One region of the Serratia sp. MMO-28 genome, then DNA from elsewhere that is predicted to be linked to it. Evidence: predicted binding sites of a transcription regulator. Region 1 holds the regulator's gene; each other region holds the start of a gene.
What was found. The regulator CRP, encoded in region 1, controls carbon source genes, mostly activating them, when cyclic AMP is high. The targets are predictions, from matches to a motif close to ATGTGANNNNNNTCACAT.
Positions count from the first base shown of each region.

Region 2: a site for CRP is predicted at 2,262-2,279, ahead of glpT (glycerol-3-phosphate transporter). Genes of this name have one in related genera too.
Region 3: a site for CRP is predicted at 2,710-2,727, ahead of deoC (deoxyribose-phosphate aldolase). Genes of this name have one in related genera too.
Region 4: a site for CRP is predicted at 4,195-4,212, ahead of WG891_RS05830 (nucleoside-specific channel-forming protein Tsx). Genes of this name have one in related genera too.

Region 1 is NZ_JBBCVB010000020.1:46,143-54,171, reverse strand. Features, by position in the region: gene WG891_RS17745 (helicase HerA-like C-terminal domain-containing protein) at 1-323, shown strand, start outside; gene WG891_RS17740 (aminodeoxychorismate synthase component II) at 382-957, shown strand; gene argD (bifunctional acetylornithine/succinyldiaminopimelate transaminase) at 1,090-2,307, shown strand; gene WG891_RS17730 (YccS/YhfK family putative transporter) at 2,351-4,426, opposite strand; gene crp (cAMP-activated global transcriptional regulator CRP) at 4,482-5,114, opposite strand; gene WG891_RS17720 (OsmC family protein) at 5,497-5,904, shown strand; gene WG891_RS17715 (LysR substrate-binding domain-containing protein) at 5,907-6,815, opposite strand; gene WG891_RS17710 (phosphoribulokinase) at 6,979-7,848, opposite strand; gene WG891_RS17705 (YheU family protein) at 7,982-8,029, opposite strand, start outside.
Region 2 is NZ_JBBCVB010000013.1:75,214-83,242, forward strand. Features, by position in the region: gene glpQ (glycerophosphodiester phosphodiesterase) at 1-473, opposite strand, end outside; gene glpT (glycerol-3-phosphate transporter) at 678-2,030, opposite strand; gene glpA (anaerobic glycerol-3-phosphate dehydrogenase subunit A) at 2,396-4,045, shown strand; gene glpB (glycerol-3-phosphate dehydrogenase subunit GlpB) at 4,035-5,306, shown strand; gene glpC (anaerobic glycerol-3-phosphate dehydrogenase subunit GlpC) at 5,303-6,502, shown strand; gene WG891_RS13285 (DcrB family lipoprotein) at 6,541-7,101, opposite strand; gene WG891_RS13290 (7-cyano-7-deazaguanine/7-aminomethyl-7-deazaguanine transporter) at 7,237-7,902, opposite strand.
Region 3 is NZ_JBBCVB010000008.1:47,865-55,893, forward strand. Features, by position in the region: gene deoB (phosphopentomutase) at 1-144, opposite strand, end outside; gene deoA (thymidine phosphorylase) at 354-1,676, opposite strand; gene deoC (deoxyribose-phosphate aldolase) at 1,732-2,511, opposite strand; gene WG891_RS09010 (NupC/NupG family nucleoside CNT transporter) at 2,860-4,125, opposite strand; gene WG891_RS09015 (TatD family hydrolase) at 4,316-5,098, opposite strand; gene WG891_RS09020 (patatin-like phospholipase family protein) at 5,095-6,204, opposite strand; gene WG891_RS09025 (CsbD family protein) at 6,215-6,400, opposite strand; gene WG891_RS09030 (DUF1328 domain-containing protein) at 6,461-6,622, opposite strand; gene osmY (molecular chaperone OsmY) at 6,689-7,303, opposite strand; gene prfC (peptide chain release factor 3) at 7,835-8,029, opposite strand, start outside.
Region 4 is NZ_JBBCVB010000005.1:62,236-70,264, reverse strand. Features, by position in the region: gene hutI (imidazolonepropionase) at 1-1,139, shown strand, start outside; gene hutG (N-formylglutamate deformylase) at 1,136-1,936, shown strand; gene WG891_RS05840 (hypothetical protein) at 2,213-2,458, shown strand; gene WG891_RS05835 (hypothetical protein) at 2,872-3,039, shown strand; gene WG891_RS05830 (nucleoside-specific channel-forming protein Tsx) at 3,110-3,985, opposite strand; gene WG891_RS05825 (hypothetical protein) at 4,352-4,624, opposite strand; gene yddG (aromatic amino acid DMT transporter YddG) at 4,695-5,588, opposite strand; gene WG891_RS05815 (APC family permease) at 5,680-7,050, opposite strand; gene WG891_RS05810 (glutamine synthetase family protein) at 7,179-8,029, opposite strand, start outside.

The sequences.
Region 1 (8,029 bases):
GCGCCATCAATAAGTCGCCTCTCTACGGGCGCTACGAAGATGGGGTGGATCGTGAATCTGCCTATGAGAAGCTTTCTGCCGGAGGGTTTGCCACCATGGGCAAACCGCAGCCGGGCCAGCCTGAGCAACAGTCTGCCGCCGGGCAGGAGAGCGGTGGCGGGTTGATGGACGGCTTGAACGATATCCTGTTTGGCTCCACTGGCCCGCGCGGGGGGAAACGCGATGGTATCGTCCAGACTGCCGCCAAAAGCATGGCGCGCGATCTGGGCCGCCAGATCCTGCGTGGCGTCTTGGGTTCGATTATGGGTGGCCGCAAAAAGTAAGCTGACATTATTGGCGCTGGCAGTAAACTAGCGCAGCATTTTTGCTGTTGGAAATCACATGCTGCTGCTGATCGATAACTACGACTCCTTTACCTATAACCTTTATCAGTACTTCTGCGAACTGGGTGCAGAAGTGCTGGTGAAGCGCAATGACGAACTGCAACTGGCCGATATCGAACGGCTGGCGCCGCAGCATTTAGTCATCTCCCCTGGCCCCTGCACGCCGAACGAGGCGGGTATTTCGCTGGCGGCGATCCGTCATTTTGCCGGCAAACTGCCGATCCTCGGGGTTTGCCTTGGGCATCAGGCGATTGGCCAGGCATTGGGTGCCGATGTGGTTCGTGCCCGTGAGGTGATGCATGGCAAAACGTCGGCGATTCGCCATCACCATCAGGGCGTATTTGCTGGCCTGAATAACCCGCTGACCGTCACTCGCTACCACTCGTTGGTGCTGGATGCCGCAACCTTGCCAAGCTGCTTTGAGGTGACCGCCTGGAGCGAGCGTGACGGTGAGCAGGATGAAATCATGGGCATTCGCCACCGCACGCTAGCGCTGGAAGGGGTGCAGTTCCATCCGGAAAGCATCCTGAGCGAACAGGGTCATCAGTTGCTGGATAATTTTCTTAAAAGTTAGTGGGTTAGGATTTTCTTTGCCACTATCGGCGATTTTGGTTTGCCCTTAATTGGTTTTTTATGCATATTTTGTGACTATATTTTCAATTATTCGCAACAATGACACTGAGTCAATTTCAGGGTGGAGCCCACAATGACCGAAAAAATCGCAGTCGACCGCAGCACTTTTGATCAGGTTATCCTGCCTGTTTATGCACCGGCTCAGTTCGTGCCGGTAAAGGGCAAGGGCAGCCGCGTGTGGGATCAGCAAGGAAACGAGTATATCGATTTCTCTGGCGGCATTGCCGTCACCGCGCTTGGGCACTGCCATCCTGCGTTGGTCGCCGCGTTGAAACAGCAGGGCGAAACCCTGTGGCACACCAGTAACGTCTTCACCAATGAACCAGCACTGCGCCTGGCGACCAAGCTGATCAATGCTACGTTTGCCGACCGGGTGTTCTTCGCCAACTCGGGGGCGGAGGCTAACGAAGCCGCGTTCAAGCTGGCGCGCCATTATGCCATCAGCCGCCATAGCCCCTACAAAACCAAGATTATTGCGTTTAACAACGCGTTCCATGGGCGCACGCTGTTCACGGTTTCCGTCGGTGGCCAGGCAAAATACTCCGATGGTTTCGGGCCAAAGCCGGCCGATATCGTGCATGTGCCGTTCAACGATCTGGCGGCGGTGAAAGCGGTGATGGACGATCACACCTGTGCCGTGGTGATGGAGCCGATCCAGGGGGAAGGTGGGGTTACTCCGGTGGATGCCGCTTTCCTGCAGGGCGTGCGGGAGTTGTGCGACAAGCATCAGGCATTACTGGTGTTTGACGAAGTGCAAAGCGGTATGGGCCGGAGCGGTAAACTGTTCACCTATATGCACTATGGCATTACGCCGGATATTCTCACCACCGCCAAAGCGTTGGGCGGCGGTTTCCCGGTGAGCGCGATGCTGACGACAGAGGAGATCGCATCGGTGATGCATGTGGGCACCCATGGCACCACCTATGGCGGCAACCCGCTGGCCTGTGCGGTGGCGGAAGCGGCACTGGACGTGATCAATACGCCGGAAGTATTGAGCGGCATTGAGCAGCGCCACAAGCTGTATGTGCAGGCATTGCAGAACATCGGCGAGAAGTATGCAATTTTCAGCGACATTCGCGGCATGGGATTGCTGATCGGCGCGGAATTGACGCCGGAGTATCACGGCAAAGCGCGGGACTTCCTGACCGCGGCAGCCGCTCGGGGGTTGATGATCCTCAACGCCGGGCCAAACGTGATTCGCTTTGCACCTTCGCTGGTGGTAGAACTGAAAGATATCGACGAAGGCATGGCGTTGTTCGAGCTGGCCGTACAGGATGTGATTAACGCATAAGCGATCCGCAGGGGCTATGCGCCAGCTTTAGCCCCTGCCAATCTCAGTTTTCCCGCAGTTTCCGTTTCAGCCAGATGCCATGATGCGGGCGTTGGCGCCAGGCCAGCGACGAAATGGTATGCATCACGCTCAGGTGCGAAAGGATACGCCGCAGGTGGCGTTCCATTTCGGTTATTGGCATATCTGGGTGCAGCTCGGGGAGATGCATGGGGCTCTGGCTGCTGCTTGGGCCGTCATATTCCAGCCGCTGCTGGCAGCTTTGCAGGGCCATTTCGCAGCTTTGCAGATACTCTTGCGCCAGCGCTGGCGTCAAAATGTCGTGTTCGCGCGCCAGAATGGTCAGCGCATTCAGGTGCTCGACAATAAACTGGCTGTGGGTGACCCAGAGCCGCATATCTGCCAGATAATCCGATTCAAACCCCGGCTCCTGCATCGCCTGGTTGAGCGAGGTGAACAGCGCATTGTGTGCCTGATTGACCTGCATTCGCGCGTAGGCCAGCGTAGCCGGGTCCGCTTCCTGTTCTTGTAACAGTAGGCGCAATGCCGTTTGATCGCGCTCCAGCGCCTGATGCGCGTTCTTACGCAGCAGGCCGCTTTGCCACTGTGGCCAAAGCCAGATGGTCCCGCCAAATACCAGCACGCAGCCGATCAGCGTATCGATCAGGCGTGGCACCAAAAAATGGGTGCCATTCAGCGCCAGCAACTGCAGGGTATATACCGCAGTGACGGTAAACCCCATCACCGCCAGCCCGTAGTTTTTGCGTAATATCAGATAGGCCGCCAGGGTGATCGCCAGCATGATGCTCAGCGTCACGTTTTCTGGCAGTTGCAACTGCAAGAGTCCTGCGGCAATCACCAACCCGGCCAGCGTGCCGAGCGCACGGTGCTGGATCCTGACGCGCGTGGCGTTGTAGCCGTTTTGGCTGACCAGCATGATGGTCAGCAGGATCCAATAGGGTTTTGGCAGATTGAAAATCATCCCCAGGCTGCTGCCCACCGCCAGTATGGTCCCCAGCCGGGCGGCATTGCGCAAGGCGTTGGATTTCCATGACAGGTAGCTCACCACCGCAGGCCAGAAGGGTAACCGCGATTGGTTTGCCATCAGATCGCGCCGATACAGCGGGCGTTGGGTGCGTAACAGGCGGGCGATGCGGCTGAAATGGTAAAAGCAGAACTGGCCTACCGGGTTATCGGCATGCTGTGTGGCCACTTTTTCCAGTGCCGCCAGCTCACTCTTCATGCTGAAACGCGTTGAGCGCCGGTGATAGAGAATATCGTTGGCCACGACGCGTAAACGCCCGGCAATCACCTGCGCGTTGCGGCGGATAATCGCTTCGGCCTGGCTCTGCTCGACCAGCTTTTGCACCTCTTCCGGTTGATGCAGGCTGACGGTAATGTGTTCCTGCAGATCGAGTGCCACCTGGAAAGTGCGCTGCAGGCGTTTTTGTTCCTGGCTATTGGCATGAGGCAGGAAGTTAACTTGCTGATACAGCAGGCTGATCATGTCCATCACCTTCTGCTGGCGTTGCAGCAGCGGTGGCAGTGCGGTTTCGGGATCGATATGCTGGGTCAGCAGCGAGTATTTAGCTTCGAAATAGTCCGCCAACTGGATATAGAGCTGGCTCAGGGACTCGCGCATTGGCTGCTCTTTCCACAGTTTGAACCAGAACCAGGTGAACAGCCCGTACCAGAGGGTGCCAACCAGATACAGCAGCGGGGTATGCCAGATCGGTACGTGGCCTGCCATGCTGAGAGAGAAGATGGCCGCGACCAGCGCGGCGGGCAGCAGGCGCGCATGCAGCGGGCTGATTTCACCGCTGACGCCCAGCAACAGCGCCATCGCCAGCATCAGCAGGGGCAACGGAATATGCCACAACAGCGCCTGTTGCAGCAGCAAGCTGCTGAGGGCAAACAGAGAGCCGCCGACGATCAGGCGTTTAAAAAAGCGTTTGTGGGGTGTGTCTAATCCGGCAATGTTGCAGCAGGCAGGCACCAGAGAGAACAGCAGGCCGAGTTGCAGGTTGCCCAGCAGCAGGAAGAAAACCACCGGCAGACACAGCACCAGCGTTTGCCGCAGTGCGTAGTTGACTTCTGGGTGGTAGATCAGGCGCCGCCACATGAGTAATCGGGGGAAGCTAAAAAAGCGGCGTATTGCTACGCCGCTTCTTCAATGATTAACGCGTGCCGTAAACGACAATGGTTTTGCCGTGGGCAGAAATCAGGTTTTGATCTTCGAGCATTTTCAAAATACGACCGACGGTTTCACGTGAGCAACCGACGATTTGACCAATTTCCTGGCGGGTAATCTTGATTTGCATGCCGTCCGGGTGAGTCATGGCATCGGGCTGTTTTGCCAGATTCAGCAAGGTTTGCGCGATGCGGCCGGTAACGTCAAGGAAGGCGAGGTTACCCACTTTCTCTGAGGTGACTTGCAGGCGGTTTGCCATCTGCGCAGACAGGCGCATCAGGATATCCGGGTTAACCTGAATCAACTGGCGGAATTTCTTATAGGAAATTTCAGCCACTTCACAGGCTGTTTTCGCTCTAACCCAGGCACTGCGTTCCTGGCCTTCTTCAAATAATCCAAGTTCACCGATGAAATCCCCCTGATTCAGGTAGGACAGGATCATCTCTTTGCCTTCTTCATCCTTGATCAGCACCGCAACGGAGCCTTTCACAATGTAGTAAAGCGTTTCGGCCTTTTCACCTTGGTGAATCAGCGTACTCTTTGATGGATATTTGTGGATATGGCAATGAGACAGGAACCATTCGAGAGTAGGGTCTGTTTGCGGTTTGCCGAGAACCATTCGCTGTTATCCTCTGTTGTTATCGCTGCCTTGTATCACAGGGGTCAGAGTTCCCTGTAAAACGTGCTTATAGCCTGGTGTAATGTGGGGTGGCTATCAACAGGTTTTGAGGCATGTTATAGAAATACGCTTGTACTCTAGCATATTAACTTGCGTGAAGTGCTGCAAGTTACATTCTGTTAACATGCCAATATAGGGCCCTTTCCTCGGGCATTTCCCTGAAATCGATGACCTGGAAAGAGTTATTGCGGCTCTGTTTGTAGCACAGAGTGAGGCGAGTGTCTTGTGTTGTCTCGCTTCAGCATGATTAGCATCAGGTTCCGTTGCCAGTTTCTATGCGAAAGCGTACCCTGATTTTGAGAAATTAACCGGAGTGTACAAAATGCAGGCAAGAGTTAAGTGGGTGGAAGGGCTGACATTCTTGGGTGAGTCTGCGTCCGGCCATCAGGTGTTGATGGATGGTAACGCGGGCGATAAAGCGCCAAGTCCAATGGAAATGGTCTTGATGTCAGTGGGCGGTTGCAGTGCTATTGACGTCGTGTCTATTTTGCAGAAAGGCCGTAACGATGTCCGTGACTGCGAGGTGAAACTGACCTCGGAGCGCCGTGAAGAAGCACCGCGTCTGTTTACCCATATCAACCTGCATTTTATCGTCACTGGTAAAGGGCTGACCGATAAGATTGTTGAGCGTGCGGTTAACCTGTCGGCCGAGAAATATTGCTCGGTTTCGCTGATGCTGAGCAAAGCGGCCAGCGTTACCCACAGCTTTGAAATTCGTGACGTTGCCTGAGGCTACCAAGGGTAGTGCTGGCAATGGCTGCGTAGTAAATCCAGAAATCGCCGCGCCGTGACGGTCAGCGGTGATTTTTGTGAATACAGGACGCAGTACTGTGCCTGCGGCAGATCGTCGATAGGCAAAGCCACCAGTTCTTGATGTAAATAGAACGGCGTGTTCATGGCCCGCGCGACGATCGTCAAATAATCTGCCTTCAGCACCATATTCAAGCCGCATACCGCTGAATCTGAGCGAATGGGGCGTTGGGACAACTGTTGATAGAAGTTGCCAAGCAGCGTTTGCAGTTGCTGGTAATAACCCATATCGGTTTCCGGCAGCAGCCATTTGGCCTCGTGCAGTTCGTGCAGCGTGGTTGCCTGTGCCAAAGGGTGCCCACGGCGCGCAATAACGCAAAATGGGGCGCTGAACAGCGGTTCGAGCACTAAATCTTGCAGCGGTAATTCAGGGCTGCTCGTGCCGACGGCAAAATCCAACTTGCCAGCCTGCAAGGCGGGCAATAACGTTGAAAGCTGCGCTTCGCGGATCAACAGATTGGCCTGCGGGGTAGAGGCCTTGAAGAGTTCGACCAGTTTCGGCAACAGCGTCACGGCCAGCAGCGAAGAGCAGCCTATCGCCAGGCTGCCTTGCGAACGCTGGTCCAACTGTTGGATCTCCTCAGTGGCGCGCTGTAATTCCTCAATCACTAATTGCACCCGCAGAGCAAAAATGTGGCCGTTTGGCGTCAGCGTCATCCCTTTACTGCCGCGCACAATCAGCTGGGTTTTCAGCGTTTGTTCCAGTTCCTGGATCGAGCGGCTGATCGCCGGTTGAGACTGATCTAACGCGCGTGCCGCGGCACGAATGCTGCCACAGCGTATCACTTGCTGAAAAGCTTTCAGCTGTTGCAATTTTGGTAACTGACGCATGCGTGCCCCCTTCTGCCGAAAAAACGCAGTTTCACCCTGCCGATAGAAAAGAATATCGGCGATGAAAAATTGTTCATTAATGACTTTTTTGTCGTACGTGAGGCGGTGGCATATACCAAGGGGAATAAGGAGGCAGCGCGGTGGCTGGCCGCGCCCGAGAGCGTTATTCGATTTTTTTACCTTCCAGTAGCCGTTGTACTAATGGCGCCATAATCAGCTCCATCGCCAGCCCCATTTTGCCGCCCGGCACCACCAGCGTATTGATGTGAGAGATAAACGACCCCTGTAGCATTGCCAACAGATAGGGGTAATCGATCTGATCCAGGCCACGGAAGTGGATCACCACAAAGCTTTCGTCCAATGAGGGGATGGCCTTGGCGGCAAACGGATTGGAGGTATCGACCGTGGGGACGCGTTGGAAGTTGATATGGGTGCGCGAGAACTGCGGCGTGATGTAGCCGATGTAATCCTCCATCGAACGTACTACGGAATCCATCACCGCCTCGCGGGAATGACCACGCTCACCGGTATCGCGGATCAATTTCTGGATCCACTCCAGGTTGACGATTGGCACCACACCTACCAACAGGTCAACATGCTTGGCGACATCGATCTTATCGGTAACCACGCCACCGTGCAGCCCTTCGTAGAACAGCACGTCGGTGGGGGCTGGCAGCGGTTCCCACGGCGTGAAGGTGCCGGGGACCTGATCGTAAGGCACGGCCTCATCGTAGGTGTGCAGGTATTTACGTGAACGGCCTGTGCCGTTTTTGCCGTACTGGATAAAGCTTTGCTCCAGCAGGCTGAAGTCATTGGCTTCAGGGCCGAAATAGCTGATATGGCGGCCAAGATCGCGTGCTTTACGAATGGCCGCATCCATTTCTGGCCGGGTGTAGTGATGGAAACTGTCCCCTTCCAACTGGGCGGCGCGGATATTCAACTGCTGGAAAATCTTGCGAAATGCCAGGCTGGTGGTCGTGGTGCCGGCCCCGCTGGAGCCGGTCACCGCAATAATGGGATGTTTGGCAGACATAATGGGTTGTCACTCCGTATTAAGTACATATCCCCGCCATACTTCACACAACTTGAATTATTTTGGGCATAGGCGTTGATCGGCAATCATCCATTGTTACCTGATTTTTTTTACCAATCATAGGCTGGAGTGACTAAATTTCTTCCTGTCCGGCATGGATCTGCCCGCGTGGCATGATATT
Region 2 (8,029 bases), on a different contig from region 1:
GTTGAGTGATTCATCCCCTGAATCATCTCAATCTCATCCTGCAGCGTGTGGATACGGAAGTCAGATTTCCACATTGGGAAACGGTTAGGGAATTTCTGCTGCTGGACACCGTCCTTGACCAAAAACTCTTCGGTGAATTTCAGCGACTGAATCTCGGGCAGGGTGAAATCAATGGCGTAATAGCGGCCATCCTTACGGTGGCGATCGGGGAACTTCTTCGCCACATCGGTCACGCGATCAAGGAAGTGATCGTGCAAAACGATCAGCTTGTCGTCCTTGGTCATCACCACGTCCTGCTCCAGGTAATCCGCGCCTTGGGCGTAGGCCATCGCCTTGGCAGGCAGCGTGTGCTCCGGCAGATAACCGCTGGCACCACGGTGGGCGATAACCAGTTTATCTGCGGCCTGCGCAGCACTGAGCATTGAAGTCGCGAGAATGAACCCTGTCAGCAGGGCTTTGGTTTGAGTCCGCATTCTATATTCTCCATTTTATAGGCAGAGGTAAGTAAAAAGGCTGCGGAGAGCGTAATGCCGGTCAGTTAAACGCAAAACTGCATAATTGTGTGCAATTGCTAAAGGAGTCGCCCCCTCTCCCCAAGGGAGAGGGAACTGGTTGGCCTTAATTGACCGGCATTACGCAGAGAGCGGCCTTTAAATTATGCAAAAGTATTGTGATAGTTAACCGCGTTTGGCTGCGATATCAGCGTGATGTTTCTTTTCGCTGATCATGGTTAACAACAGCAGGATGACTGCGCCGATGCTGCCGCCGATCATCACCATAAAGCCGCCGTCCCAACCGAAATAGTCAACGGTGTAACCGACGATGGCGCTGGCGGCGACGGAGCCACCCAGGTAGCCGAACAGGCCGGTGAAGCCCGCTGCCGTACCCGCTGCTTTTTTCGGTGCCAGTTCCAGTGCGTGCAGGCCGATCAGCATTACCGGGCCGTAAATCAGGAAGCCGATAATGATCATACAGGCCATATCAATGCCTGGATTGCCCACCGGGTTCAGCCAGTAAACGATGGTGGCGATGGTGACCAGCGTCATAAAGAACACCCCGGTGGCACCACGGTTGCCTTTGAACACCTTATCCGACATCCAACCGCACAGAAGGGTGCCAGGGATACCGGCGTATTCGTACAGGAAGTAGGCCCAGGACGATTTATCCAGCGCGAAGTGTTTGACTTCTTTCAGGTAGGTTGGTGACCAGTCCAGGATGCCGTAACGCAGCAGATAGACGAAAACGTTGGCGATAGCGATATACCACAGCAGTTTGTTAGGGAAAACGTACTGCATGAAGATCTGCTTGGCGGTCAGCTCTTCTTCTGCTTTATCGCTGTAGTCGTCCGGGTAATCGTTTTTGTATTCTTCAATCGGTGGCAGGCCAACAGATTGTGGGGTATCACGCATCAGAGCGAAGGCGATCAGCGCTACCAGGATTGCCCCGAAGGCCGGCATATACAGCGCGGCTTTCCAGTCGTTGAACCACGCCATGCCTAACAGGAACAGCAGCGGTGGCAGACCCCCCCCCACGTTATGCGCACAGTTCCACACCGAAACGATGCCGCCGCGCTCTTTCTGCGACCACCAATGCACCATAGTGCGGCCACACGGCGGCCAACCCATACCCTGGAACCAGCCGCACAGGAACAGCAGCACAAACATCACAGCAATACTGGAGGTGGCCCAAGGCACAAAGCCCATAAACAGCATCACTGCTGCCGCGAGGATCAGGCCCGCAGGCAGGAAGACGCGCGGGTTGGAACGGTCGGAAACCGAACCCATGATGAATTTGGAGAAACCATAAGCGATGGAGATCCCTGATAGCGCAAAGCCCAGGTCACCACGGCTGAAACCCTGCTCGATCAGATACGGCATCGCCAGGGTGAAGTTTTTACGCACCAGATAGTAGGCGGCGTAACCGAAGAAGATCCCCATAAAAATTTGCCAGCGCAGCTTACGGTAGAGCGGGTCTACCTTGTCGACCGGCACACGGGAAATGTGTGCGGCTGGCTTAAAAATACTCAACATGAGCGCCTCCGATGGCTTTATCAGTTATTGCATCAGCAGGAAACGGATGTCCTGAAGATGATCGAGCAGTTACCAGAAATCAGTGTTGTCAAATTGTTCCATAACGAGCGTCATCCTAGTCAAAACGCGGGTGTGCCTTTGTGATGGATGGCGCAATTGTTACACTTTTATGAAGCGTCGGCGAATTTTGCGCGATTGGTTAACATTTTGAAATGGGAAAACACAGAAATCACGTGATTATGATCACATTCATGGGTTTTTAAGCACATTTTGTTTTCGATATTTGTTCGTTATTGTTCCTTATCAAACAAAAACCTTAGTAAGTGTGTATCAATAGGAAGATAACCACAGGCTGAGGGGGCGTGATGAGCAATAACTCACCAGTAACAGAAACGGATGTGATCATTATTGGCGGCGGTGCGACCGGTGCAGGGATTGCCCGTGACTGCGCGCGGCGCGGGTTGCGTTGCGTTTTGCTGGAACGGCACGACATTGCCACCGGAGCAACCGGCCGCAATCACGGGCTGTTGCACAGCGGAGCGCGCTATGCGGTAACCGACGGCGAATCGGCCCGCGAGTGTATTGAAGAAAATCGCATACTGAAACGCATTGCCCACCATTGCATTGAACCTAGCGATGGCCTGTTTATTACCCTGCCGCAGGATTCGTTGGCGTATCAGCAACAGTTTATTACTGCCTGCCTGGATGCCGGAATTAATGCTGAAGCGATCGACCCCCAACAAGCACTGCGCCTGGAACCCGCGGCCAATCCGGCGCTGATCGGTGCCGTGCGGGTGCCGGACGGCACCGTCGATCCGTTCCGGCTGACCGCCGCCAATATGTTGGATGCGCGTGAGCACGGTGCGCAGGTGCTCACCTACCATCAGGTGATCGGTTTGCTGCGTACAAACGATCGTGTCACCGGTGTGCGCGTTTTCGACCATAAAAACGCTCACCAATACGATATTTATGCGCAGGTGGTGGTGAATGCCGCCGGGATTTGGGGGCAACAGATTGCGGAATATGCCGATCTGCGAGTACGCATGTTCCCGGCCAAGGGGGCACTGTTGATCCTTGGCCATCGTATAAACAACATGGTGATTAACCGCTGCCGTAAACCGGCAGATGCAGACATTCTGGTGCCAGGAGATACCATCTCGCTGATCGGTACCACCTCGACCCGCATTGATTATGACCAGATCGACAATATGGTCGTTACCCCGCAGGAAGTGGACGTGCTGATCCGTGAGGGTTCGCTGCTTGCCCCCACTCTTGCGCAAACCCGCATTCTGCGTGCCTATGCCGGCGTGCGGCCGCTGGTGGCGCGTGATGACGATCCTTCCGGACGTAACGTCAGCCGCGGCATTGTGTTGCTCGATCACGCAGAACGTGACGGGCTGGAAGGCTTCATCACCATTACCGGCGGCAAGCTGATGACTTACCGGCTGATGGCGGAATGGGCGACCGACAAGGTGTGCGCCAAACTGGGGATCAACACGCCTTGTACGACGGCTGAAGTGGCGTTGCCGGGCTCCCGTCAGTCGGCGGAAGAAACGGTGCGCAGCGTGGTATCGCTGCCAGCGAGCATTCGGGGATCGGCAATCTATCGCCACGGCGATCGTGCCAGCCAGGTACCATCTGGCGACCGGCTGGACAATAGCCTGGTGTGTGAGTGTGAGGCGGTGACCGCCGGTGAAGTGCGCTATGCGGTAAATTCCCTGACCGTTAATAACCTGGTGGATTTGCGTCGTCGCACCCGCGTTGGTATGGGCACCTGCCAAGGCGAGCTGTGTGCCTGCCGCGCCGCCGGGTTACTCACGCACTTTAACGTCACCACGCCGCAGCAATCCATCGCACAGCTTTCTCACTTTTTGAATGAACGCTGGAAGGGCGTGCGGCCGATCGCCTGGGGGGATGCGTTGCGTGCCAGCGAGTTCACCAGTTGGGTTTACCAGGGGTTGTGCGGGCTTGATGCGCGCGGTGACCAGCAGCAGGAGGCGGATGATGCAATTTGATGTGGTGGTGATTGGCGGCGGGCTGGCCGGGTTAAGCTGCGCCATCCGTTTGGCCGAGCAGGGCAAGCGTTGCGCGGTGGTCAGCTCAGGCCAGAGCGCGCTCTATTTTTCTTCCGGCTCGCTCGATCTGCTGGCGCAATTACCCGATGGCACGGCGGTGGAATCACCGCTGGCGGCCTTACCGGCGCTGGCCCAGCAGGCACCGTGGCACCCTTACAGCCTGCTGGGTGCAGCGCGTGTCGCTACGCTGGCAGCAGAAACGGTGCAGTTGCTGGCGCGCTGCGGCATGCAGATGCAGGGCAGCAGCGAGCGTAATCATCTGCGCGTTACGCCGCTCGGCACGCGCCGTGCCACTTGGCTCAGCCCGCAGGCTATTCCGACCACTGCGCTTGGCGGCGTTTTGCCGTGGCGCAAGCTTGCGGTGTTGGGCATCGAAGGCTTCCTGGATTTTCAACCGCAGATGGCGGCCAGTTCGTTAGCTGAGGAACAAGGCGTGATGGCCAAGGTCGCTTCCCTGCATTTACCGCTGCTGGATCGGTTGCGTAATAACCCTAGCGAATTTCGTGCGGTGAATATTGCCCGCGTGCTGGACGTGCCGGAGAATCTGGCGGTGCTGACGGAAGAGATACGACGCCAGGCGGGTGAGGCAGAAGCCATTTTCTTGCCCGCTTGCCTCGGGCTGGAAAGCGATCAGCCGCTGGCTGCGCTGCGTGAGGCGCTCGGCAAACCGGTATTCCTGTTGCCGACGTTGCCTCCTTCAGTGCTAGGTATGCGGCTGCACCAGGCGTTGCGCCAGCGTTTGCAGCAGTTGAGCGGGGTGTTTATGCCGGGGGATACCGTGCTGCGGGCGGATTTTGACGGGCAACGCATCAGCGGCCTGTATACTCGTAACCATACCGATATTCCGCTGCGCGCGCAGCAGGTGGTGTTGGCCAGCGGCAGTTTCTTCAGCAATGGGTTGGTCGCGGAATTCGATGGTATCCGTGAGCCGGTGTTTGGCCTCGACGTGTATAGCCAACCGCAGCGTGAAGACTGGAGCCGCCGCGATTTGTTCGCACCGCAGCCTTACCTGCAATTTGGCGTGCAGACCGATGCCAGCCTGCGCGCGCTGAAGCAAGGGCAGGCGATCGTCAATCTGTACGCCATCGGTGCCGTGGTTGGCGGTTACGATCCGCTGCAGCAAGGCTGTGGAGCCGGGGTGTCGCTGGTGGGGGCGCTGCACGTGGCGCAACAGATTGCTATGCAGGAGGTATCGGCATGAGCCTGTTAAAAGACAACAGCTTTGAGAGCTGCATTAAATGCACGGTGTGCACCACCTATTGCCCGGTCGCCAAAGTAAACCCACTCTACCCGGGGCCGAAGCAGGCTGGGCCGGACGGTGAGCGCCTGCGGCTGAAGGATCCGGCGCTGTATGATGAAGCGCTTAAATATTGCACCAACTGCAAACGTTGCGAAGTGGCGTGCCCATCCGACGTGAAAATCGGTGACATTATCCAGCGCGCCCGAGCCAATTTTAGCCAGAAAAAGCCGACGCTGCGTGACGCCATTCTCAGCCATACCGATATCATGGGCTCGCTGTCGACGCCGTTTGCGCCGATCGTCAATGCCACCACCGGGCTGAAACCGGTGCGAATGCTGCTGGATAAGGCGCTGAAGATCGATCATCGGCGCGAACTGCCAAAATACTCTTTCGGCACCTTCCGCCGTTGGTATCGTCAACAGGCGCAACAGCAGCAGCGTTATAGTGAACAGGTGGCGTTTTTCCACGGTTGCTTTGTTAATTACAACCACCCGCAGCTTGGCAAAGATCTGATCAAGGTTTTCAACGCCATGGAGATTGGCGTGCAACTGCTGAAGCGCGAGAAATGCTGCGGCGTACCGCTGATCGCCAATGGTTTTATGGAGCAGGCCAAGAAACAGGCCAAAGTGAACGCCGAATCTTTGCGTGATGCGGTGCTGGAACGTGGTATTCCGGTGGTAGCCACCTCTTCGAGCTGCACCTTTACCCTGCGCGATGAATATCCGCATCTGCTGGAAGTCGATACCTCGGCGGTGCGCGAGCGGGTGGAACTGGCAACGCGCTACCTGTATCGCCTGCTCAGCCAAGGCCGTCGGTTACCGCTGAAGCACACACCGCTGCGCGTGGCTTACCATACGCCGTGCCATATGGAAAAGATGGGGTGGACCGCCTACACGCTGGAGCTGCTGCGGCAGATCCCAGGCCTGGAACTGGTGGTATTGGAGTCGCAATGCTGCGGGATCGCCGGCACTTACGGTTTCAAGTCAGAGAACTATGAAACTTCGCAGGGCATTGGCGCTTCGTTGTTCCGCCAGATTGAAGAGAGCGGGGTGGACCTGGTGATTACCGACTGTGAAACCTGCAAATGGCAGATTGAGATGTCGACCAGCAAGCGCTGCGAGCACCCGATCACGCTGTTGGCGCAGGCGCTGGGGTAGAAATTAAAGGGGCCAGTACAGAAACTGGCCCTGCAAGATTAAGGTTGTAACTTCAACGAACTGATAATGCCTGCGGCTTCGCTTTGCGCCTGCTGTTGGTTATCAGCTGGCAGCGTGACCTGAATCGTCAGCAACTGGTTATCCAGCTCACCAAGCAGGATCGACGAGTAAGCCTTTTGGCCACCGCTGGTAATAATGCTATCCAGTTGGTGCAATGATACACCGCTGATGTCGATGGCTTTATTGGTGATCACCTGCAGGTTGGCATCGCGTGAGCGTTGCTGCTGCTCCATGTTCTGGGCCAGGGTTTCCAGGCTGTCTGCTGGTTTATCGCCGAGGATGATGATCAACGCGCGCTGGCCGGTGCTGTCGGCAAAGACGTGGCGGTTATTGGACTGTTGGCTCAGTTTGCTGCTCTGATCCGCCATGCCGTTTGGCAGGGTAAAGGTCAGTTTGCCATTCAGCAAGCTCACTTGCGCGGCAGCTGCGCTGGCAGCGGCATCGCCCGCTGACGCTTTACTGTCTTTGGTGTCGCCATCACAGGCCGCGAGGCCTAGCACTAACAGGCTGATACCCATCAATTTTGCTACTTTACGCATGGGGCTTCCTTATTCCTTCACAGGTAGGGGGTTGTAGCGTATGGCACCGTATTCCAGGCTGAAATGCAAGGCGGATGTTGTCACAAGGCTTGTTTGCGCAGTCGTGGGGCGGCTGAGCCACCCCTTATCAGCGGATTAACTCGGCTGTAACTGGCCGTCTTGTTGGCGTGATGCCAGGCGTTTGAGCAGCATGTTCAACAGCACGCCGTACATCGGCAGGAAGAACAGCATGCAGATCAGCACTTTGAAGCTGTAATCCACCAGCGCAATTTCCACCCAGTTGGCGGCCATAAAAGGGTCGCTGCTGCGGTAGAAAGCGATGAAGAAGAACGCCAGCGTATCGCTGATGTTGCCAAGGAACATAGCTGCCGCCGGGGCGAGCCACCAGGTGCGGCGCTGACGCAGGCGGTTGAAGACGTACACATCCAGGATCTGGCCCAGCACGTAGGCCATAAAGCTGGCGACGGCGATCCTGGCTACAAACAGGTTAAAGCTGGCCAGCGCGCCCAGGCCCTGCCATTCCCCCTGGAACGTGACGGTAGAGATCACATAGGAAATAAACAGCGCGGGGATCATCACGGCGAGGATGATTCTGCGCGCCAGCGGGGCACCGAAGATCCGGACCGTCAGATCGGTCGCCAGGAAGATGAATGGGAAAGTGAACGCCCCCCAGGTGGTGTGGAAACCGAAAATGCTGATCGGCAACTGCACCAGATAGTTACTGGAGGTAATGATGGCAATATGGAATAGCGATAGCCAAACCAACGCGGTAACGCGCTGTTGAGCGGTAAACGAATACATGATGTGACCTTTTTAAGTTGGGGTGAGGGAACCCATATTTAACCGGTGAAGATAGAGCACATTTCTACCTGCGCGGCGCATAATACGCGTTTGCGCAATCAATGCAACTTAAGTTGTGGTTAAATTT
Region 3 (8,029 bases), on a different contig from region 1:
GCTGCGGCCTACGTTGGCTTCACCACGCGCACAGGCTGCCGCGATATGGCCAAGGGTATCGGAGCCTTCATCGCCAAAACGTTTAGCGTCGGCGCTGGCGCCGATACCGAACGAGTCCAGTACCATAATATAGGTGCGTTTCATTCTGTTCTCCTGCTGTGGGCAGCAGCGAAAAAGCCGCTACCGCTCCTAATACTGTTAGGTTAAGGCTAACCCGTTTCCTCTCCCTTAGGGAGGGGAATATCACAGTGGTCATTGCCCTTCACCCCGGCCCTCTCCCAAAGGGAGAAGGGGCGTCATATTAAGCATCTGAGCGGTGTTATCTGCCGCTCCTGATGCTTTAATAATCGCGGTTATTGCGTGATGCGCTGATACACCACCGGCGTAGCTGCCGGGGCTTTATCGCCCATCACGATCGCACTGCGTACCGCGTCTGCCGCCTGTTGCCAGCTTTCTTCATCGTTGGCGTGGATCACCGCCAGCGGGCGCTGCGTGCCAACTTCATCGCCCAAGCGCGCCATTTCTGCCAGGCCGACGCTGTAGTCGATGCTGTCGGTCGCGCGTCGGCGGCCACCGCCCAACGCGACAACCGCCATCCCCAGCGCGCGAGTATCCATCGCGGTGATGATGCCCGGTTTATCAGCATAAACCGGTTTACTCAAGGTAGCCGTTGGAAGGTAGCGGTCGTAACGCTCCACAAAGTCCAGCGGCCCCTGTTGCGCAGCCACCATGCGGCCAAACACCTCTGCCGCTTTGCCATTGTCCAATACCGCTTGCAGCTTGGCGCGGGCATCGGCGTCGTTGGTTGCCAAGCCGCCGGAAAGCAGCATTTCCACGCACAGCGCCATGGTCACTTCCAGCAGGCGCGGGTTGCGGTACTCACCGGTCAGGAAGCGCACGGCTTCACGCACTTCCAGCGCGTTACCGGCGCTGGAAGCCAACACCTGATTCATATCGGTGAGCAGTGCGGTGGTTTTACACCCCGCCCCGTTGGCTACGCCGACGATCGCCTGCGCCAGATCTTGCGAAAGCTGGTGAGTCGGCATAAAAGCCCCCGACCCTACTTTGACATCCATCACCAACGCATCCAACCCTTCCGCCAGCTTCTTCGCCAGAATAGAGGCAGTGATCAGCGGGATGGAATCGACGGTGGCGGTAATATCGCGCGTGGCGTAAAAACGCTTATCCGCCGGGGCCAGCGAGCTGGTCTGGCCGATAATCGCCACGCCGACGTCTTTGATGATTTTACGAAACGCATTGTCATCGGGGAAAATAGTGAAGCCCGGAATGGCTTCCAGCTTATCCAGCGTGCCGCCGGTGTGGCCTAAACCCCGGCCGGAAATCATCGGCACGTAGCCACCGCAGGCCGCCACCATCGGGCCGAGCATCAGCGAGGTGACATCTCCCACGCCGCCGGTAGAGTGCTTATCGACAATCGGGCCGTTCAGCGCCAGGCTTTTCCAATCAAGCACCGTGCCAGAATCGCGCATCGCCATGGTGAGCGCCACGCGCTCCGCCATGTTCATATCGTGGAAGTAGATGGTCATCGCCAGCGCGGCGATCTGCCCTTCGGAAACCACATTGTCACGCACCCCATTGATGAAGAAGCGGATTTCTGCTTCGCTCAACGGCTGGCCGTCACGTTTTTTACGGATTATTTCTTGCGCCAGGAACAAGGCATCCCCCTGCTTGAGCTATTTAATTTCACAGCGCCAACGCGGCGCTAGAGCATCAGTAACCGTTGCTGGCGGTTTGGGTGCTATGCCCCAAGGTCGTCAGCAGGCTGGCCAACAGGCTCGAGGCACCAAAGCGGAAATGGCGCGCGTCGGCCCAGCCTTCCCCCAGGATACGTTCGGCCAATTGCAGATAGCGTTGTGCCTCTTCTGCCGTGCGCACGCCACCGGCAGGCTTAAAGCCCACGGTTTTGCTGACACCCAGATCGCGGATCACCGTCATCATCAGTTCGGCGCTTTCCAGCGTGGCATTAACCGGCACTTTCCCGGTGGAGGTTTTGATAAAATCCGCCCCGGCGTTGATGGCAATTGCGGAGGCTTTACGGATCAGATCCGCCTGCTTGAGCTCACCGGTTTCGATGATCACCTTCAGCAATACGTTGGCGGCGGCACAGGCCTGTTTGCACTGTTGCACCAGTTGAAAACCCACCTGCTCATTACCGGCGATCAAGGCACGGTAAGGGAACACCACGTCCACTTCGTCGGCCCCGTAGGCGATCGCCGCGCGGGTTTCCGCCAGCGCGATATCGATGTCATCATTGCCGTGCGGGAAGTTGGTGACGGTAGCAATGCGGATGTCCGGCGTCCCTTGCTCACGCAGCGTTTTGCGCGCAATCGGGATAAAACGCGGGTAGATGCAGATGGCAGCGGTATGGCCCGCCGGGCTGTTGGCCTGACGACACAGCGCGATCACCTTCTCGTCGGTGTCATCGTCATTCAACGTGGTGAGATCCATCAGGTTCAGCGCGCGCTGCGCTGCTGCGGTTAGTTCGGTCATAAAACTCTCCAACTAAGTGTTCTGGTGTTGGCGAGCGGACTTGGTTCCATGAAGATAGCCCGTGAGCAACGTCCTCACGGCGGCAACTGAGATCCTTCTCACCGCATATAGCCCTTCGATATTGGAACACGATCGCCTTGGCTGATACGTGTTCCGATTCACATAATATGAAATAGCACTGCAACAAACTGGGATTATATGTGATTTAAATCACAAAATAACGCGACTTTGTTCACAAACTCGTTAAACGGGCAGGTAATCAATGGCGGGCACTCTGCAGAATGCCCGTATCAGGAAATCATGCGGCAGCCTCCAGCAAAAAATGCTGGGGGCTGTTTGTAGTTTAGCTTACAGCGCCAAAAAGAACCCGGCGATGGTGGCGCTCATCAGGTTGGAGAGCGTACCGGCAACCACGGCTTTCAGACCAAAGCGGGCAATGTCATGTCGACGGTTCGGTGCCATGCTGCCCAAACCACCGAGCAGAATTGCCACGGAAGACAGGTTGGCAAAGCCGCACAGCGCAAAGGAGATAATCGCCTTGGTGTGCTGAGACAACACCTGCAAGCCTTCGGCGGCAACCACATCATCCGGGCGCAGGTAGGCACCAAAGTTCATATAGGCCACGAACTCGTTGACGATCACCTTCTGGCCGATAAACGAGCCGGCTACCATCGCTTCGCTCCACGGCACGCCAATCAGGAAGGCGATCGGGGAGAAGAGCCAGCCCAGGATCAGTTCCAACGACAACTGCGGGAAGTTAAACCAGCCGCCGATACCACCCAACATGCCGTTCAGCAAGGCGATCAGGGCGATAAATGCCAGCAGCATCGCGCCCACGTTCAGCGCCAGCTGCATCCCCGATGCCGCACCCGATGCCGCCGCATCAATCACGTTGGCCGGGCGATCTTCTGCGGCAATCAGCTTCATCGCGTCATCGGTGTCGTGCGATTTTTCAGTTTCCGGCACCATCAGCTTGGCGAACAGCAAACCACCTGGCGCGGCCATAAAGGAGGCGGCGATCAGGTACTCCAGCGGCACGCCCATCTGGGCATAACCTGCCAGCACCGAACCGGCCACCGATGCCAAACCACCACACATCACCGCAAACAGCTCAGACTGCGTCATGGTGGCAATATACGGCCGCACCACCAGAGGCGCTTCGGTCTGGCCCACGAAGATGTTAGCCGTCGCCGACAGCGATTCGGTGCGCGAGGTGCCCAGCAGTTTCTGCAGGCCGCCGCCGAGTACTTTAATCACCAGTTGCATGATGCCCAGATAGTAGAGCACCGCGATCAGCGAGGAGAAGAACACGATCACCGGCAGTACGCGCAGCGCGAACACAAAGCCGCCACCGCCAAACACCTCGAACATTTTGTCGGAAACCAGGCCGCCAAAGATGAAAGAGATGCCCTCATTGCCATAAGCGATGACGTTAGCCACCCCTTGAGACATGCCACCCAGAATGCGGCGGCCTAAAGGTACGTACAGCACCAGCGCACCGATACCGACTTGAATGATAAATGCCCCGAGCACGGTACGCAGTTTAATAGCGCGTCGGTTGCTGGAAAGCAGCACAGCAATGGCGATCAGTACCACCATACCGACCAGGCTCATGATGAGTTGCATGTGAGAATATCCCTGTTGCGAAAAAGTAATGCATCCCTGAGCGTTGAACCCGCAGGGTGCTTAGGAGTCAATAACGGGGCGCAATTATACTGAGCGAGACGAATTTCGCCTCATTTTATGTCACAAATGTATACAAATAGATGCAAGTCAAAACTTTGTTATATGATTCCAATCACATTTATCGCTCTAGCGCGAACAAAGACAGGGCATTTTTCTGCAGGTGGTGGGCAATTTCATCAGGTGGCTCAGGCCGTAACTGGCACAGGGCCTGAAAAACTTCGGCTGCCCGCTCAGGGCGGTTAGGCTGCCCCTGGTAGCCCGCCAGCGGCATATCCGGCGCGTCGGTCTCCAGCAACAGTGATACCAACGGCAACTGTGCCATCACGCTACGGGTTTTCTGCGCCCGTTCGTAGCTGATGGTGCCGCCTACGCCGATATAATAACCCAGCCGAATAAATGCCTGGGCCTGGGCCAGACTGCCCGCAAAGCCGTGCACCACGCCACGGCGCGGCACATCGGCCCGGCGCAACGCGGCAGCCAGTTGATCGTGGCTACGGCGGGAATGCAGGATCACCGGCAGATCGTGGCGCTTCGCCAATCCGAGCTGTTGCTTGAGCAGCGCCTGCTGGCGATCAAACTGGGGCTGCTCCATATACAGATCCAGCCCAATCTCCCCTACTGCCACCAGTTTGCCAGGGCGAGCGGTGAGACACTCCGACAACAGCTCAAGGTGTTCATCCTGATGCTGCGCAATATACAACGGATGCAGCCCCAGGGCGGCAAACAACGGTTCATGCTCGTGCGCCAGCTTTAATACCTGGGCGAAACGATCCGCCGTGACCGCTGGCACAATGATCCGCCGCACGCCGGCCTGTGCGGCCAACGCCAGGCTTTCGTTCTCATGACCGCTAAACGGCGGGAAGTCAAAATGGCAGTGGGTATCGGTAAACACGTAATTCACGGCGCGTCTCCATCGCCAGCGGCAGGAGCATGCGGCAGAACGATTTTTGCCGTTGCCCGCGCAGTTTCATGGCCGTGCGGATGCCCACCGTCTGTAGCGATCGGCGAAGGCATGCGCACGCTTTCCGGCTGCAACAAGCGGGGGGAAACGAGGGGCTCCACCTTGCTGCCCCCAGCTTGCTCCTGCTCCAGCAGCCAATGGCCGACCGTCGCCAGAAAATAGCGCCCACAGCGGCGGCCAAGGTGATAATCCTGGTTCAGCGCGGGCAGACGGCTGCCAAGCGCGTTACTCGCCAGCGGTTTGGGGGGGAATATTTCGAAGATGCGCAGCTTGCCCGGCGGCTGCTCAATAAACTGCTGGATGCGATGATAGCTCTGTTCATGCTGCTGCATGATGCGCACCATCTGCTGTAGGCTACTGTCACTCAACCAGTGTTCCATGCGCTTCAGCCACTGCGGCGTGTAATACATTTGTGAAGGCACGGTGCGGATCACCACAATGGTATCAGCCCCCCGGCGATAGGCTTCTTCAACCGGAATGGCTGCGCTGATACCGCCATCCAGATAGCTGACTCCGTCCAGTTCCACGCCCTGACGGTAAAAGCCAGGAATAGCGCTTGATGCCTTGATCGCAGGCAACCAGTTGTCACGCTCAGCCCGCAGGTAGGTGGGCTCGAAATCATCGCTACGGCAGGCGCACATTAGCAGTTCACGGCCATTGCTAAGATGCTGCTCGGCGACATCGAGCGCCAGCGGCAGTTGCTGTGCAGTGATATCCACCAGCCAGTCGAGATCGATGAGATGCCCACCGCGCACAAAGCGCAGGGGGTTGAAGAAATTAGCCGATGTGGTGTAACGGGTAATCACGCGTCGCGCATAGCCCATCTGGCCGCAAATAAAGGCCGAAAGGTTCTGCGCACCAGCGGAAGTGCCGATCATCAGCTCAAAAGGGTTAAAGCGGGCGCGCTGCAGTTCGTCCAGCACGCCGGCAGTAAAGATGCCGCGCTGCCCGCCACCCTCACACACCAGCGCCATTTTACCGGGCCGGTAGGGTTTATACGCCAGCGGTTCTATGTTGCCGAGCGTGATGGGTATTCTGTATCCCAACCCTGTCTCCTCAATGTGGCTGTTTTACTGAGGATAACTCTTCTTGCTCTCTTCCGTAATCTTCTTGCAATACGCCAGAGAGGCAGTCATTGCTCCCGGTTAACCAAGCGCAGTCACTGCCGGAAAACTCTGCCCATGCCTGCCAGACCTGGCCTTTCCACTGTTTCCAGCGGCCGAGAATGATATCGCTATTCATGACTGAACTCTCCAGATGACGAGAAAAGGAATTAAGCTTTGTTACACTTTGCACGAAAAGTTAAGGGCGCCGACGGCCGGCAAACAGGCTGACCAGAAACAGAATGATCCCCACTACGAACACCATTTTAGCCGCCCAGGCGGCGGTGCCGGCCAATGAGCTGAAGCCCAGTGCGGCTGCGATCAGTGCGATGATTAAAAAGATGATGCCCCAACGAAACATAAGCTTCCCCTTACCCAGGGGCGCAATTCATCGCGCCCCTGGGTGATTCAGTACGTTGAACTCGGTTTAGGGTTTAACAGCCAGGTCGTTCTTGACGCTTTTCACGCCATCAATGGCTTTGGCAATGCTTTCTGCCCGCTCGGATTGTGCCTGCGTTTTCACCGTGCCGGAAAGCTGCACCACACCGTCGGTGGTCTCTACTTTCACATGACGGGAAGGTACGATGTCATCCGCCAGCAGTTTGGCCTTCAGCTCACTGGTGGTTGCGGTATCACCGACATAGGCCTTCACGGACTGTGTGGCTTCATCTTTCACGTGCAGCTTGTCGCTGACCGACTTCACCCCTGCCACCTTACCGGCAGCCGCTACGGCCCGTTCCGCCTGCGCCTGGCTGCTGACAAAACCGCTGAGCGTTACCACGCCTTTCTCCGTAACCACCGAAATATCGGTGCTTTTGATGGCTTTATCTTCAACCAATGCGCTTTTTACTTTCGCCGTTGTCGCGCTGTCATCCATATAGCTGTCGACTTTTTTCATCGAGCTATCGATTTTGGCACCCGTGCTATCAGCCACGCTGGTGGCTTTGTTAAGCAGCGACTCTTGCGCCAACGCACTGCCACTTACCAGGACAGAACCCAAAACGATAGCCATCAGAGAATGCGTAAACTTGGTATTTTTCATCGATCTCTTCCTTCTTGTTGTGAATCCCCATCAACTGCGGATCCTGTGCCGCATTGTCGCGGCGAACTCGAGTGAATACTTTACGATTACTCTACTATCAAACGTTCACGATAAATCTCTAGCAATATCCATGCCAACACCACAAAACGCTGTTAAATCAACAACAAAAAAACCACCGCGCCGTGATTAAGCACGAAACCGTCACCTATCGACGACAGTGACGGGCTTAATCAACAACACCGGCGCTATCTTATTGATATTGCTAAGGTACAGCTGTCTCCAATCGGCAACAATGCAAAATAACCCTCTAAAAAGTGATTGAATAGCAGTTGTTTTTACTCATCAAACAGCGGATACCCTGATAAATATAGCCTATCAGGCGAAAGTTGCAGCAGGATGTCAATAGAGCCGTTAGCCAAACAACGCAGGTAAAATTGATAAATTAATATTATTAATTAGCAAGATAAGTGCAGAAGGCACGCCGCGGAGGGAAGAATGGGCACCGCGAGAATGCGGTGCCGCATCGGCAGATTAGTGTTCGCGGGTTTTGCGGAACACAACGTCTGGATAACGTTCCTGCGTCAGATTGAGGTTCACCATGGTCGGTGCGATGTAAGAGAGATTATCGCCCCCATCCAGCGCCAGGTTCAGTTCGTTCTTGCGTTTGAACTCTTCGAACTTCTTCACGTCGTTGCACTCTACCCAACGGGCAGTGGAAACGTTCAC
Region 4 (8,029 bases), on a different contig from region 1:
GCAATGGCGCGATCGCCGTGCGCGACGGCAAGATTGTCTGGATGGGTGAAGAGGCCACCATGCCGGTGTTGGCGGCGGCTAAAACGGTGCGTTTTGACGGCGGGATCATTACCCCCGGCCTGATCGATTGCCACACGCATCTGGTCTTTGGCGGCAACCGCAGCGGTGAATTCGAACAGCGTTTAAATGGCGTAAGCTATGCGGAAATCGCCGCGCAAGGCGGTGGCATTATCTCCACGGTAAAAGCAACCCGTGACGCTGAAGAAACACAATTACTTGAGCAGGCGCTGTTTCGCCTGCGGCCGCTGCTGGCGGAAGGCGTAACCTGCGTAGAGATCAAATCCGGTTATGGCCTAACGCCACACAGCGAGCTGAAGATGCTGCGCGTGGCACGCCAGCTAGGCGAACAGTTACCGGTTGAAGTGAAAACCACCTGCCTGGCGGCGCATGCATTGCCGCCGGAATACGCCGGGCGGGCCGATGATTATATCGATCTGGTCTGCCAAACCATCATCCCAGAAGCGGCGGCAGCGGGCCTGGCGGACGCGGTAGACGCCTTCTGCGAGCATCTGGCGTTTTCCACAGCCCAGGTCGAACGCGTGTTTCAGGCTGCTGAACAGGCAGGTTTGCCGGTCAAATTACACGCCGAGCAACTCTCCGCCCTCGGGGGGAGCTCGTTGGCCGCGCGCCATCACGCCCTTTCAGCCGATCACCTTGAATACGCCAGCGCAGAAGACGCTGCCGCCATGGCCGCCTCGGGCACCGTGGCGGTCCTGCTGCCGGGCGCTTATTACCTGCTGCGTGAAACCCAATGCCCGCCGGTCGATCTGTTCCGTAAACACGGCGTACCGATGGCGATCGCCAGCGATGCCAACCCCGGAACCTCGCCAGCGCTGTCATTACGCCTGATGATCAATATGGCCTGTACGCTGTTCCGCCTGACGCCGGAGGAAGCGCTGGCCGGTGTGACGCTGCATGCCGCCAAAGCGCTGGGCTTGCAGGCAAGCCATGGTTCGCTGGAGGTGGGTAAGGTGGCTGACTTTGTTCACTGGCCGCTGGCCCGCCCGGCAGAGCTGGCCTACTGGTTGGGCGGCCAACTGCCCTGCACGGTGATTTTCCGAGGAGAAGTACGTCAATGATTCGCGATCCCTTTGAGTTCCAGAGCGGTAACCTGCCGCTGTTGATCAGCATCCCCCATGCCGGTACCCGGCTGACGCCAGCCGTTGAGCGCGGTTTGACCGACGAAGCGCGCCCGTTGCCGGACACCGATTGGCATATTCCCCGGTTGTACGATTTCGCCCGCAAGATGGGGGCCAGTATGTTGATCGGCAACTACTCGCGCTTTGTGATCGATCTTAACCGCCCTGCAGACGACAAACCGCTCTACACCACCGCTACCACCGGCCTGTTCCCGGATGTGCTGTTCGATGGCCGCCCGAGTTTCCTGCCCGATCTTGCCACCAGCAACGAAGAACGGGCGGGCTACCTACAAGCCCTCTGGCAGCCTTATCACCAGCAGTTGCAACAGGAACTGGCGCGCCTGAAAGCCCAACACGGCTATGCACTGCTGTTTGATGCCCACTCTATTGCTTCCGTCATACCGCGGCTGTTTGACGGCAAGCTGCCGGATCTCAACCTGGGGACCAACAGCGGTGCCAGTTGCGCCAGTGCCATGAGCGACCGGTTGATTGCCTGCTGTGAACAGCAACAGCAATTTACCCATGTGCTCAACGGGCGCTTCAAGGGCGGTTACATCACCCGTGCCTATGGCCAGCCGCAGGAAAAACAGCATGCGGTACAGTTGGAGCTGGCACAGGTCAATTACATGTCAGAACAGCCCCCGTTTGCATTCGACGCACTGCGTGCTGCGCCGCTACAGCGCCTGCTGCAGCAGATGGTTGAAAGCATGCTGAGCTGGGGTGAACAGCAGGCTTAGCCCTCTTTGAGCGTCGGTGCACCTGATGCGCCGACGCTGTTGCGCATCATCCATTACCAGCTTCCGATCGTTTTTCCGAATCTGTTGTTATCACTGGGATTTGTGTACTGCCTCGCAATGTTGACGGAAAGATAACGCCCCCATCAACACAGCGCACAAAACAGTGGCCTACGCGTGTTACCGTACGCGACAAAATCCGACGCGCTTCAGATCGGGTTCAAACCTGCGTATTCCGCTACCTGGAGCCAAACGGGAATCACCATCCGCTCGGCAACTATGTTTGACACCCCGCTCAACTGGCGCGCTGCGCAGGCCGTGGCCACCCGGCTGCTGGCCGACTGGCAAAGTGCAGGCAAACCCGGTGGGGCTATTACCCTGGTTGACAGCAGCCACACTCAAGCAGAGATCTCTGCGAGATTGGCCGATCGTATTTGCCTGTATTTTCGTGGTTACAGCGTGGATCTGATCGCCAACCGCAGCCGGGTATTAACCTTTAAATGCGACATCAGCGTGCACCTTTAACCTGAGCGCCAGGTGCCGTATTCTCACCCGCGGTACGGCACCTTATATTCACAGTGGTTATCAATACTCAAATGCTGAAAAAACACCCAACCCAAGCTACTGTTCATAAAAACCGAAGAAAAGCCGCAGGTTTCTCTTGCAGCAAAATAGGCCATCCAGTACCTTGTGGCAGTCACAAAAAGAGTTAGCGTGCTCTTTTTCGTTGCACCTCAAAATACCATTTTATGTTATCTAAAAATGATAATACGCATTATTTCCCGCCTTCCCGTGCGGGATTTCTTTTTATAGTCTATTGTTATTTTTCGTGCTTTTTATTGAGCTTTTATTAGTAATAATTTAAGTTTAATCTTCACAAACCTTAACCTCCCGCGGTGGCCAGGCTGGCAACGGGTGGGCGTTCAGGAGTTACAGCCATGCAAATGACCCTTATGGAATACATCACGCGATACTTCAATGGCGATCTCTATCGCTATGCACGATCTGAAGGGGTGAGCCGTGATCAAATACTCAAATGGATCAATAATGAGTGTTATGTCATCAAAGGGAAATTGGTCATGCCGGTTAAACATTTACCCGGCTGATTCGACATTGTAATGGACATAAAAAACCCCGTTTTAAACGGGGTTTTTTACTGTTTGATACCACGGAAAATCAGAAGTTATATCCCACAACCGCGTAGTAACCCCAGCCGGTAGATTTGATTGGGCCCTGCGGTGTACCGATATCAACCCCGTCCTGCCATTGACCACCGTTATGGAAGTAACGGGCGACGAACGAGTAATGCCAGTGATCGTAATTCAGCGCCAGCACGTGGCTGGAAGCGATAGAATTGCTGGTACGCGCCTGGCGGCCATTGACGCTAAAGTCGTTTTTACCCAGATCGGAGCCAAAGTCGAAGTTGGTGAAACCAATATAGTTCAGGTTCCCTCCCCACATCTGGGTCAGGGGCACAAAGTATTTCACTTTGAAACGATAGCCATCCCAGCTGTCTTCATTCGCAGCACCGTAATTCTGCCATTGGTATTTGGCATAAATGTTCATCGACAGGCTGATAGGCAAGCCCGTTTCGATATCCGTTCCCAGCCCCATATACCAGGTGCTCTGGCGTGATGCGCTGTTGCGGCCCATGTCATAGATATAGTTGTTGGCGAAATACCACTCTTTAAATGGCCCGAAGCTCAGATCGGCACCGGTCAGTTTGTCGATCGAAAAGCGTGGTTCAATCTCCATAAACAGCGGTGAGCCGTTGTCCCAGATACCCCGGTTAGGCGTATTGCCGGTACCAAAAAATTTTGGCACATCAACATAGCCGTAAAAATCCAGCCAATCCTTTCTGGTGAAAGCTTCATACTCCAGATACACGTCATTGTTCAGTTGCGGTCCAAAACGAGTGTGGTAACTACCTACCACGTTGACACTCTGGTGCCACCAATCAGAAACGAACTGGCTATCATTGCTGGCCGCCATTGATGATGTGCTGTAAGAGGCAGTGAGAAGCACACCTGCTGCGAGAGCGATTTTTTTCATTTTATTACCACATGCTGAAAGGGCGATTGCTGCCCGTTAGAAAGACGACAATGAGTCTGGTGTGACGAACGGCAGCTTACTGCCTGGACGCCGCGCGCATTATAGAAACCACCGGGTGTAAGAATCTGTGATCCAGTGAACTATTCTTCATTAAGGTAATCGATTGCTCTCTCGTTTTTAAAATTATTTTTCATTGAAATTCACATTCAATGTGACGGGCGTCATATACGGTGATTTTTAAAACATCATCAGCACGATTTGCGTACAGGCCTGAAAACTCACCCGGCGCCGGCTTAATGGCATAATAAAAAAGCCGACGGTTCAGGTCGGCTTCAGGTCGAGGGTAAACTCGGTTCAAACGGGAAGTTAGCGGGCGCCGAGAACCGCCTTGGCAATATTTTCCTGCCGGAAGACCACCTCGTCCCCCTGAGCAATTTCCCAACGCCCTACCGGAATGTCGGTTTTGGGTGCCGCGACCACCACTGATCCATAAATCAGCTTATCGTCACGGCGCAGAATAACCACATCCAACTGGTATTCATGTAAAAGATTCGCGGTGGTCAGGCGCACCATATCGCCGGTACTGAAGCTGTGCCCATCAAGCGCAGGTTGCTGAATAAACTGAATATCATTCCTCATTTTCACGTTCCTTCAGGCAGAACACCTCATTTGAGATTAGCTGAAATCCCTTGCTTCGCGAATCATCGGGTTAACCTGCACGCGTGGCACGCCAGCAAATCAGCGACCCCGTCGTGACCATCGCGACTCCTTGCCAGAAACTGAGGGTCAACGAAGTGCTCAGAACCACGGCGGCAAATACCGCCGACAGCACCGGCGTGAAGTAAGACACCGTGGCCAGTAAGGTCATATTGCCGTGCAGGATGCCGACATTCCATGCCGCATAACCCGCCCCCATGGCGATCCCGGCAGACAGCAACGCCAGGGTGACTGGCAGGGTGAAATGCATACCGCTTTCGTTGCTGAACGGATATTGCAGCCACAGGGCCAACGCAGTCAGCGTAATAAACAGCACCACCGCATTCTTGCCTTGGGCAATTCTCTTGGTAACGTTGCAATAAACCGCCCAAATCACCGCGCCGCTAAATGCCAGCGCATAACTCAGCGGGTTACTGCGCACATTCGCCAGCATTTGTGCCGCTGACCAGCCCCCATCACCGCTCATGATCCAACCAATGCCCAACAGTGACAGCAATAATCCTGGGATCACCCACCACCTGGCCTTCTGCCCGTTAAACAAGATCGCCATCAGCACGGTAAAGCAGGGCCACAGATAGTTGATCATCCCCACTTCAATCGCCTGCATACGGTTACTGGCATAACCCAACGACAGCGAAAGACAAATCTCGTACGCCACAAACAGCAGGCTGCCAACGATCAAATAAGAGCGGGGAAATTCACGCAGTTTCGGGATCCCCATCACCACCAGCAAAAACAACGTTCCCACGCTGTAGATCATCGCCGCGCCGCCTACCGGCCCCAACCCTTCGCTAACGCTGCGGATCAGGCCGACGACGCTGCTCCACAGCACAATAGCCAGCAGGCCAAACAAGGTTGCTTTATGGGATACGGATAACGCAGGCATCAGGATAGGATCCAATCATCGGTTTTTTCGGGGTTTCACTCTACTGGCCTGAAAGGCAAAAAGAAAGGCGGGATCGCCCCGCCGTAGAAGATTACTGCTGCGGTTGCCGCTCAAACTGCGGCGGCGGCTGGCGGAAACGACGGGTCAGGTACACCAGGTAAGCAAACCCCAGCGCCGCCCAGATCAGCCCCATGGTCAGCGAGCTTTTCTCCAGATTCAGCCACAGCACGCTGACGGTCAGCGCCCCAACCAGCGGCAGGATCAGGAAGTGAAAACGGTCCTTCCAGGTTTTGTTGCGCCCCTGGCGGATAAAGAAATGGCTGATCACCGAAAGGTTGACGAAGGTGAACGCTACCAGCGCGCCAAAATTAATCAACGCGGTCGCGGTCACCAGATCAAAGGACATGGCCGAAAGCGCGACCAGCCCCACCATCAGCACATTAAGCGCTGGCGTGCGCCATTTAGGGTGCACATAGCCGAAAAACCTTTCCGGGAATACGTTATCGCGCCCCATCACATACAACAACCGTGAGACGCTGGCATGGGAAGCCAGGCCGGAGGCCAAGGTATTAATAAAGGTGGTACAGAGGAAGATCGCCTGGAACAGTTTACCGCCCACGTACAGCGCAATTTCTGGCAACGCCGCATCGGGCTCTTTGAAACGTTCAATATTGGGGAAAAACAGCTGAATAAAGAATGATACGCCGATGAAGATCACACCACCATATAAGGCGGTTAGAAAGATCGCTTTCGGGATCACCCTGGCGGCATCCGGCGTTTCCTCACTCAGCGTCGTGACGGCGTCAAAACCCAGAAACGAGAAACAAAGAATGGTCGCCCCGGTAATAATCGGCACCAGATGGGCGTTTTCACTGACAAAAGGCTTCAGGCTCCATACCGTCCCCACCCCTTCGCCATTGTGCAAACCATGCACCACCAGGAAGATAAACACCACGATAATCGCTACCTGGGCCAGCACAAACAAGGTGTTGAAGTTGGCGACCACGTTGACGCTTTTCAGGTTGATTGCCGTCATGATCGCCACAAAGCCCACCACCCACACCCAGGGAGGAACCTCGGGGAACAGCGCGGTGAGGTAGATCTTCGCCAACAGCGTATTGATCATCGGCAGGAACAGATAATCCAGCAACGACGACCAGCCGACCAGAAACCCGACGTGCGGGTTAATCGCCTTTTGCGCATAGGTATAGGCAGAACCGGAGGTGGGAAACTGGCGCACCAGCTTGCCGTAGCTGATGGCGGTAAACAGAACTCCGGCGAGTGCCAGCAGATAAGAGGCCGGAACGTGGCCATCCGTGACGCCGGAAACAATGCCGAAAGTGTCAAACACCGTCATCGGCGTCAGGTACGCCAGACCCATCATTACCACTTGCCACAGTTTTAATGTTTTACGCAGTTGCGGTTTGCCCGCGCCATTACAGTCGATGGCACTTATCGTCATGGGATTTTCCTCACCGGCGTCCTGTACGCCAAGTTGGAAGAAAGAAGTCACCGCTGCGCACGGCTTCGCCGGGTCACAGGTAACCCGCGGGAATGCGCCGGGCGCGCGATGGGATCAGGCTGAACGCCTCAGGCGTTTTTCAGCATCCACTCGATTTCGGTTTCGGTGATCAGCCGTTCAAACTGCACCAGCTCATCGGTCTTGCAGGCCAGATAAACGTGGCTGAATCTTTCCCCCAACAGCGCATGCAGCACCGGTTGGTGTTCGAATTCATACAAGGCGTCGCTCTGGCGAATGGGGAACGGTAAACCTTCCTGCTCAAGCCCGTTGCCGGTCACGGGTTCAGGCAGCGGTAATGAGGTGTCGAGGCCGTAAACCATGCCCGCGAGGATCGCGGCCATCACCAGATAAGGGTTGGCATCGGCCCCCGCCACGCGGTATTCCACGCGGTGGTTGTCGCGATCGCCACAGGGAATGCGCAGTGCGACGGTGCGGTTGTTATGGCCCCAGGATGCCTGCGTTGGCACATACATGCCGGGTTGGAAACGGCGATAGGCATTCACATTGGGTGCCAGCAGCGCCATAGAGGCCGGCATCAGGGCAATCATCCCCGCCAGCACCTGCTTCAGCAGCGCCGAGTCTTCACCGTCGTCGTCGGCAAACACGTTGTTACCTTGATGATCCAACATGCTGATATGCACATGCATGCCGCTGCCTGCGTGCTCTTCATAAGGCTTCGCCATAAAGGTGGCCTGGATGTTGTGCTTCTCTGCCACCATACGCACCAGGCGTTTCAACGCCAGCGCATGATCGCAGGCCTGCAGTACATCGCTGGTGTGATGCAGGTTAATCTCAAACTGGCCGGGTGAGGCTTCCGCCACCGCGCCGTCGGCCGGGATCCCTTGCAGGCGTGCCAGTTCATCTATCTCGCTCAGTACGTCGGCAAAATGATTGAGATTATCCACCGAATACACCTGGC